Regions from separate parts of the Kurthia sp. ISK08 genome, predicted to be linked through region 2. Evidence: riboswitches for the same ligand, from Rfam matches in the RefSeq annotation. Region 2 holds a riboswitch; each other region holds the start of a gene.
What was found. Region 2 has a riboswitch for thiamine pyrophosphate ahead of thiM (hydroxyethylthiazole kinase). Riboswitches for the same ligand answer to the same signal wherever they lie in the genome.
Positions count from the first base shown of each region.

Region 1: it holds a riboswitch for thiamine pyrophosphate, as region 2 does, so the genes downstream of both, ACKVQX_RS03685 (3-oxoacyl-ACP reductase) here and thiM (hydroxyethylthiazole kinase) in region 2, are expected to answer to the same signal.
Region 3: it holds a riboswitch for thiamine pyrophosphate, as region 2 does, so the genes downstream of both, ACKVQX_RS07930 (ABC transporter ATP-binding protein) here and thiM (hydroxyethylthiazole kinase) in region 2, are expected to answer to the same signal.

Region 1 covers NZ_JBJXHL010000002.1:9,086-11,357, reverse strand. Annotated here, with positions in the region: gene ACKVQX_RS03690 (PfkB family carbohydrate kinase) at 1-850, opposite strand, end outside; TPP riboswitch at 1,000-1,099, shown strand; gene ACKVQX_RS03685 (3-oxoacyl-ACP reductase) at 1,213-1,965, shown strand; gene ACKVQX_RS03680 (NtaA/DmoA family FMN-dependent monooxygenase) at 1,996-2,272, shown strand, end outside.
Region 2 covers NZ_JBJXHL010000003.1:401,986-404,257, forward strand. Annotated here, with positions in the region: gene ACKVQX_RS08655 (PadR family transcriptional regulator) at 1-247, shown strand, start outside; gene ACKVQX_RS08660 (hypothetical protein) at 293-751, opposite strand; TPP riboswitch at 851-948, shown strand; gene thiM (hydroxyethylthiazole kinase) at 1,092-1,847, shown strand; gene thiD (bifunctional hydroxymethylpyrimidine kinase/phosphomethylpyrimidine kinase) at 1,847-2,272, shown strand, end outside.
Region 3 covers NZ_JBJXHL010000003.1:264,252-266,523, forward strand. Annotated here, with positions in the region: gene ACKVQX_RS07925 (TIGR04104 family putative zinc finger protein) at 1-894, shown strand, start outside; TPP riboswitch at 957-1,065, shown strand; TPP riboswitch at 1,131-1,238, shown strand; gene ACKVQX_RS07930 (ABC transporter ATP-binding protein) at 1,260-2,036, shown strand; gene ACKVQX_RS07935 (ABC transporter permease) at 2,033-2,272, shown strand, end outside.

The DNA.
Region 1 (2,272 bases), on a different contig from region 2:
CCTTTGCGCCAGCTGTAATTACGACATTTTCTACGCCCATCTGAGCGATCTCTTGAATTGCTTGTAAATAATCTGCTTCTGATGTAATCGTACGATTTGTTAATGTTTCGGCTTCATCTGTATTACAGATGAACCATGTAACGCCTTCTAATGTTGTTGGCATACGGTTCATCTTTGGAGAAGATACCGGCACAATAATAAGAGGTACTTCTCTCGTTACTGCAAATTGTTGAATATAATCAACTGTTTCTTTCGGACAATTCAAATCAACTATAATTGCCGGAGCAGTCGATAAAACATGTTCATGCTTCATTAGAATTTGTGGTGTTAATGCATCATAGACGTCCATATTCGCTGTTGCCATAACCAATTCGCCTTGTTCATCCATAATGGCTGTGTAAGAACCTGTTGAACATTGTTCCAACTGCTCGACTTCTTCTAAATGAATGAAAGCATTCGAAGCTGCAACAATTGCTTGCCAATCAGAATCTTTTCCAGCAGTCGTCAGTAAACTCACTTGATGTCCAAGTCTTCCCAAGTTTTCAGCAATATTTCGCGCTACGCCACCTACACTTTCTGTAGATGTTACAGGATTTGATGTCCCCATCTGAACCTGTCCCTTCAAATGAAGTTTTCGGTCCATATTGGCTCCACCAATACATATAATTTTATTTTCTTTTGGCAATACGTACGCTCTCCCTATAATCTTACCCTTTTTCACTAACCCCGATATTAAGTTAGCTAGAGCCGGTCTCGACATTTCTAATTTTTCAGCCATCTCTTGTTGCTGCATAAACGGGTTTTCCTTAATGAGTTGAATCAGTGCTTGTTCTCTCTCCGTCAATGTCATCACCCTAAGTTTTATTTGTTTACATCATAAACAAAATTAAGTCTAGTGTCAAATGTTTATAAAAACAAACTTTTGTTTAATATCAATATAAATAATAAACAAATTTGACAATATAAACCTTATAAGTTAGTATTCAATGTAACTTAATAGGTCTACACTAGGGGTGTTATTTAACTGAGATGAGTCCTACTCAAACCCTTTGAACCTGAACTAGTTAATACTAGCGTAGGAAAGTGTCAATTCTATACATACTGAAAAAAGTCTGTACTTTTTTGTTATGCAATGATTTGTTATACACAACTTTCCTACGAAGGTTGTGTATTTTTTATTTAAGTTGAAATAAATAAGAGGAGTTGTTTTGAATGAAAAAAACAGTAGTAGTTACAGGTGGGAGTAGAGGGTTAGGTGCAGTTATTGTCAAAACACTTGCACAACAAGATTTTCAAGTTGTCATTAATTATTATCAAAGTAAAGAAGCTGCTGAAAAATTAGTAGCTGAAATTGGTGAAGACAAAGCCATTGCTATTCAAGCTGATGTAACGAATCGAAAAGAAGTCGATCAATTAATGAACATGGCAACAGAACACTTTGGTCAAATAGACGCTGTTGTAAATAATGCATTAATCGACTTTAAATTCGATCCGATTAAACAAAAATCTTTCAAAGACCTTTCTTGGGATGATTATCAAAAACAGCTGGATGGTACGTTAAAAGCGGCATTCAATACAAGCCAGAGTGTGATTCCACAGTTTATTGAAAGAAAAAACGGTAGCATTATTAGCATTGGTACTAATTTATTTCAAAATCCTGTCGTACCCTACCATGAATACACAACTGCTAAAGCAGCTTTGATTGGTTTCACACGTAATCTCGCTTCAGAATTAGGCGTCTATGGCATCCGAGCAAATGTTGTTTCAGGAGGTCTTTTAAAAACAACAGATGCCAGTGCTGTTACAACACCTGAAGTATTCGATTTAATCTCTCAATCTACACCTTTAAGAAAAGTAACCACGCCACAAGATGTTGCCAATATGGTAGCTTATCTATGTTCCGAAAAAGCACATGGAATTACAGGACAAAACTTTACAGTAGATGGTGGTTTAACAATGAACTAATCCCTATCCAAATAAATCGAGGTGTAAATCATGTTAAAAACTACAGAAAAACAGTTACATATAGGTGTTTTACTATATGGTTGTGGTCATCATCAAGCAGCTTGGCTAATGGACAATTCACGCATTGAGGATATTGGAAGTATCTCTTATTATCAAGAATTAGCTCAACTAGCGGAAAAAGGATTGTTAGACGCTGTATTTTTTGCAGATCATCATGCTTTTCCAGCAAATGATGCACAAGTCATGCCTGCATTTTGGTTTGATCCGCTAATTAATTTAACAGCTATTTCTCAAGTAACGCATCATA
Region 2 (2,272 bases):
TGTACAAAGTCTCTATATTCCTATTTTATTTTTAAAGTATGTTGATTTAAAACGTGTAATTGGTCTATTAGATCAGGCAATCGAGCGTGAGAGTAAGCGAATCGATTCGATTATTGAAGCTGGTTCACATCCTTCTGTAAAAGATGTTGATCATATTCAATTAATTATCCGACATGCAAATCGACAATTTAACGAAAACTTAAAATGGCTACAAGATATTCGTGACGCAATTGCAGAACATATTTAAGCATACAAAAAAGACTTAGGCACTGAGCCCAAGTCTTTTTGTTATTTAATCTGTCACTTTACTCCGGAATAAACTTCCTAACGAAAAAGCAATTGTATGAATGATTAAAAAGACAGATTCATTAAAATACCAATCATTTGTATAACTATTAAACGGTGAACGACCGTAAATAATCGATTTCGAATCATTCCATGTTCCGCCAAAAACTTCAATTTGACTTGTTACATATTGATATTCTGTACCGCCTGCTAAAATAAAAATCACGACAATAATAAGAATTGCTGATGCTAGCTTTCCTTTTGTTGCTGTTTCAAAAAAAGATACGCCAACGCTCCACGTAATAAACAGACTGACACACAGGAAAGGCACTAATAAAACAATTAAAAAGAAAGCAGGGTTTAAGTTTCCAACTTTTTCAGTAGGGTCCAACGTAAAATAATAATTGATGACCATGAAACCTAAAAAACTAATCCCTAAAGAAATATACCACGATAGATTTTTCACACAATTTCCCTCCATACTTGTTCTCATTATACAAGACAACCTATTTTTACTAAAGCGGAACCTTGCAAAATGGTCTAAATATGGTATGCTCTAACCATACTAGATTTGCGGGGGGACTCTTAGGAGTTGAGAAGGTAAAACCTGACCCTTTGAACCTGTCAGTTAATACTGGCGTAGGGAGCAGCTGTTTTTCGCATGTAATGCTGTTCTACGATTAATTCGTTGAGCAGCTTTTTTATTTTTATAGTGAAAAAGCAGAAACCCGTCCTCTAATTTAGTGAAACTGAGTATGAGAAGCTTCATGAATCTGCTTTTCATTCATCAATGGAGGTAACTAAAAATGAGTATCCAATCAATTCATTCAACGAAACCAATTGTTCACTGTATTACGAATTATGTCGTAACAAACTTTACTGCAAATGGACTTTTAGCAGTAGGTGCATCGCCCATCATGGCGGATGAAATACAAGAAATGCATGATATTGTTCAAATCGCAAATGGATTATTAATTAATATCGGTACGTTAAATACACGCACAGTCGATGCGATGATATTAGCTGGACAAGCTGCAAATAAAAAAGGGATTCCAGTCGTTTTAGATCCTGTAGGCATCGGTGCTTCTAAATATCGTAAACAAACAGTCGAACAACTATTACAACATGTGCAATTTACAGCCATTCGCTGTAATGTTGGTGAGTTAGCGGCTCTTGCGGAAATTAAAGTCACCTCTCGTGGTGTCGATGCAGGTGAGGTGTCTTTTGAAATTGAAGAAGCAGCTAAACAAGTCGCAACACGCTACAAAACGATTGTTGCTGTAAGTGGTGTAGAAGATTTAATCACAGATGGCACGACGGTTCACATAATAAACGGCGGACATGCATGGATGGAACAAATTACAGGAGCTGGTTGCTTATTATCTGCCCTAACAGCTGCTTCAATCGCATCACATACAGACGCACTACAAAGTGTTATCACAATTCACAAAGACTATAAACAAGTCGCAGAAACTGCACATCATCACAGCAATGGTATTGGCGATTTTCAAATGCACATCCTAAACCAACTACAACAAATGAGTTTTGGAGGGATTAAATAATGTTACCGATTACACTGACGATTGCCGGATCTGATTCAGGTGGCGGTGCCGGTATTCAAGCTGATTTAAAAACATTTCAAGAATTGAAAACATTCGGTACATCTGTTTTAACAGCTGTTACTGCACAAAATACGTATGGCGTACAAGCTGTTTATGCGTTACCCGAAGATTTCATTGTGGAACAATTACAGTCGATTCAAAGCGATTTTAATGTGAATGCACTAAAAACGGGGATGCTTTTTTCAGCATCTATTATTGAAGCTGTTTCAAAACAACTAGAGAATGTACAAGCACCTATTATTGTTGACCCTGTCATGATTGCAAAAGGTGGTGCCACACTACTGCAACAAGAAGCAGTTGATGCGATGATTACTCACCTATTCCCACTAGCGACTGTTCTCACACCGAATATTCCAGAAGCAGAG
Region 3 (2,272 bases), 140 kb from region 2:
TATGTTGTCGAAGTAACGAAAGAGAACAACGAAGTCGAAACCTTTTTACTATTTTCGAATGACGAAGATACACAGTATTATGTAAAAGAACTTGATACAGATAAGATTTATAAATGGGTTGACAGTGTAGAGGAAACGGAACTCTTTTTCAAATTAAAACCAAGTGTTATGGAGATAGCACTCATCGCATTTATTTTATGTATACCCACTTTATTTTCAACATTATTCATTGAAAAAGAGAAGAAAGAACCCTATGAATATCAAAATAAAGTGAAAAATATTTTCGGGAAAATAGCATTCGTTACGACTATGCTTTTTGCATGGTACGTCATTTGGAAAACCAGAAATATTTTTTATGGTTTATTAATCTTTACATTTGCATCAATTATCGGTTCATTCAATAAAAACCATATTCGAATGAGCCGTCCAAATGCGATGAAGTTATTAGAAGGAACGAAGGATATACTGAGTTACACATATGCCTTTACAATATTTATTTTTATACTGTACCGTAATCAAAACGCTCTATACGTAGGAATTGCCTTTATTGTTTTAAGCTTTATTTTATGGTTTGTCATGAAAAATCGTGAAGAAGTAACGTGTCCACATTGCGACGAAGTGCTCGACTATCGGACGACGTGGAAACTTCAGTGGGGTATGAAGAAATATCAAGCATGTGGACATTGTGCACAACCGATTTATTTAAACAAAAGACGTATTGATCTACAAAGCTTCCTGCTAAGTCTTGTGTTAGGCGCATTATCAATCGGAGCGCATCTGTACGGAATTCATACAGCGTATATTATCGGTGTTATCATCGTTTATATGATTTACTTTATGTTATTTTCACCGCTCTTTATTCGTGTCGACAAAGAGGACAAACCACTTTGGTGATGAAAATAAAACCAACTATTGCATAAATTACTAGGGAGTGCTATACTCACCTTAACAAAATCATAGTGTGCTAGGAGTGCTGGTGTTGCCAGCTGAGATGGAGCCGTAAGCTCTGGATTCTTTCAACCTGATCTAGTTCATACTAGCGTAGGGAAGCCGTTTCGACCGAAAAAACAATTTCAGGTCCCTGTTTCGATACGTGTATGGAGACAGGGGCTTTTTCTAATTTCATAATGCTTCACCACTAGGGGTGCCGTTTTTACGTGCTGAGAGAGGTTTCGACACCTTAACCCTTATTACCTGATCTAGTTCGGACTAGCGTAGGGAAGTGGCATGCGATGATTCTGTCATTTGCAGCCATTTCGATTCTTTGTCGAGATGGCTTTTTTTATAGAGGAGGAAGATCATTGGAGAGTTTAGCTTTACAAGATGTCTGTTTTCGTTACGAAGAACAACCCATTTTAGACCATGTTCATTTTTCCATTCAAGAAGGTGAATTCGTTTCGTTAATTGGTCCGAGTGGTTGCGGAAAAAGTACGATTTTCCGTCTCATTACAGGTCTATCTCAGGCACAGTCGGGACAAGTGACCGTAGCGAAACAACCTGTAGGCTATATGCCACAGCAAGATTTACTGCTCCCTTGGCGAACTGTATTACAAAATACATTATTGCCATTAGAATGTCAGCGAATACCGAAAAAGAGAGCAGAAGAACAGAGTAAGGCGTTACTCGAGGAATTTGGTCTAGGAGCTTACATGCATAAAAAACCAAAAGACTTATCGGGTGGCATGCGCCAACGTGTTGCCTTCATTCGTGCATTGAATGCTTCACAAGATGTACTGTTACTCGATGAACCATTTAGTGCACTTGATGCACTGACGAAGATGGAGTTACAAGATTGGTTATACATACAAGCGAAGAAATGGCGTAAAACCATTTTATTTATTACGCATGATGTGGATGAAGCGCTCTATTTATCAGATCGTATTCTAACTGTACAGCAGACACCAATTCATACGCTACACGAAACGATTGTCCCAATGGAACATAAAAGACAGCGTTCAGATTTAGCAAGTAAGGAGGTGCAAGACGTGAAGCAACAACTGATTTACATGTTGCAACAAGGACGTCAGCAATTATGAGAAAAAATGCACCTGCGATTTACGTGAGTGTGGGACTGCTACTCATTTGGGAAGTATTTGCGCGCTGGCTAAATGAGATGTACATCTTACCGTCTCCAACAGCCATCTTACAAAAGATGTGGGATTTTAGAGAAGCTCTATTTACCGTCCATTTACCTGCAACACTACAAGTACTTTGGATTGGTTTACTAATTTCAATTATTTTAGGCATTGGCCTCGCGATTATGATGCACCTC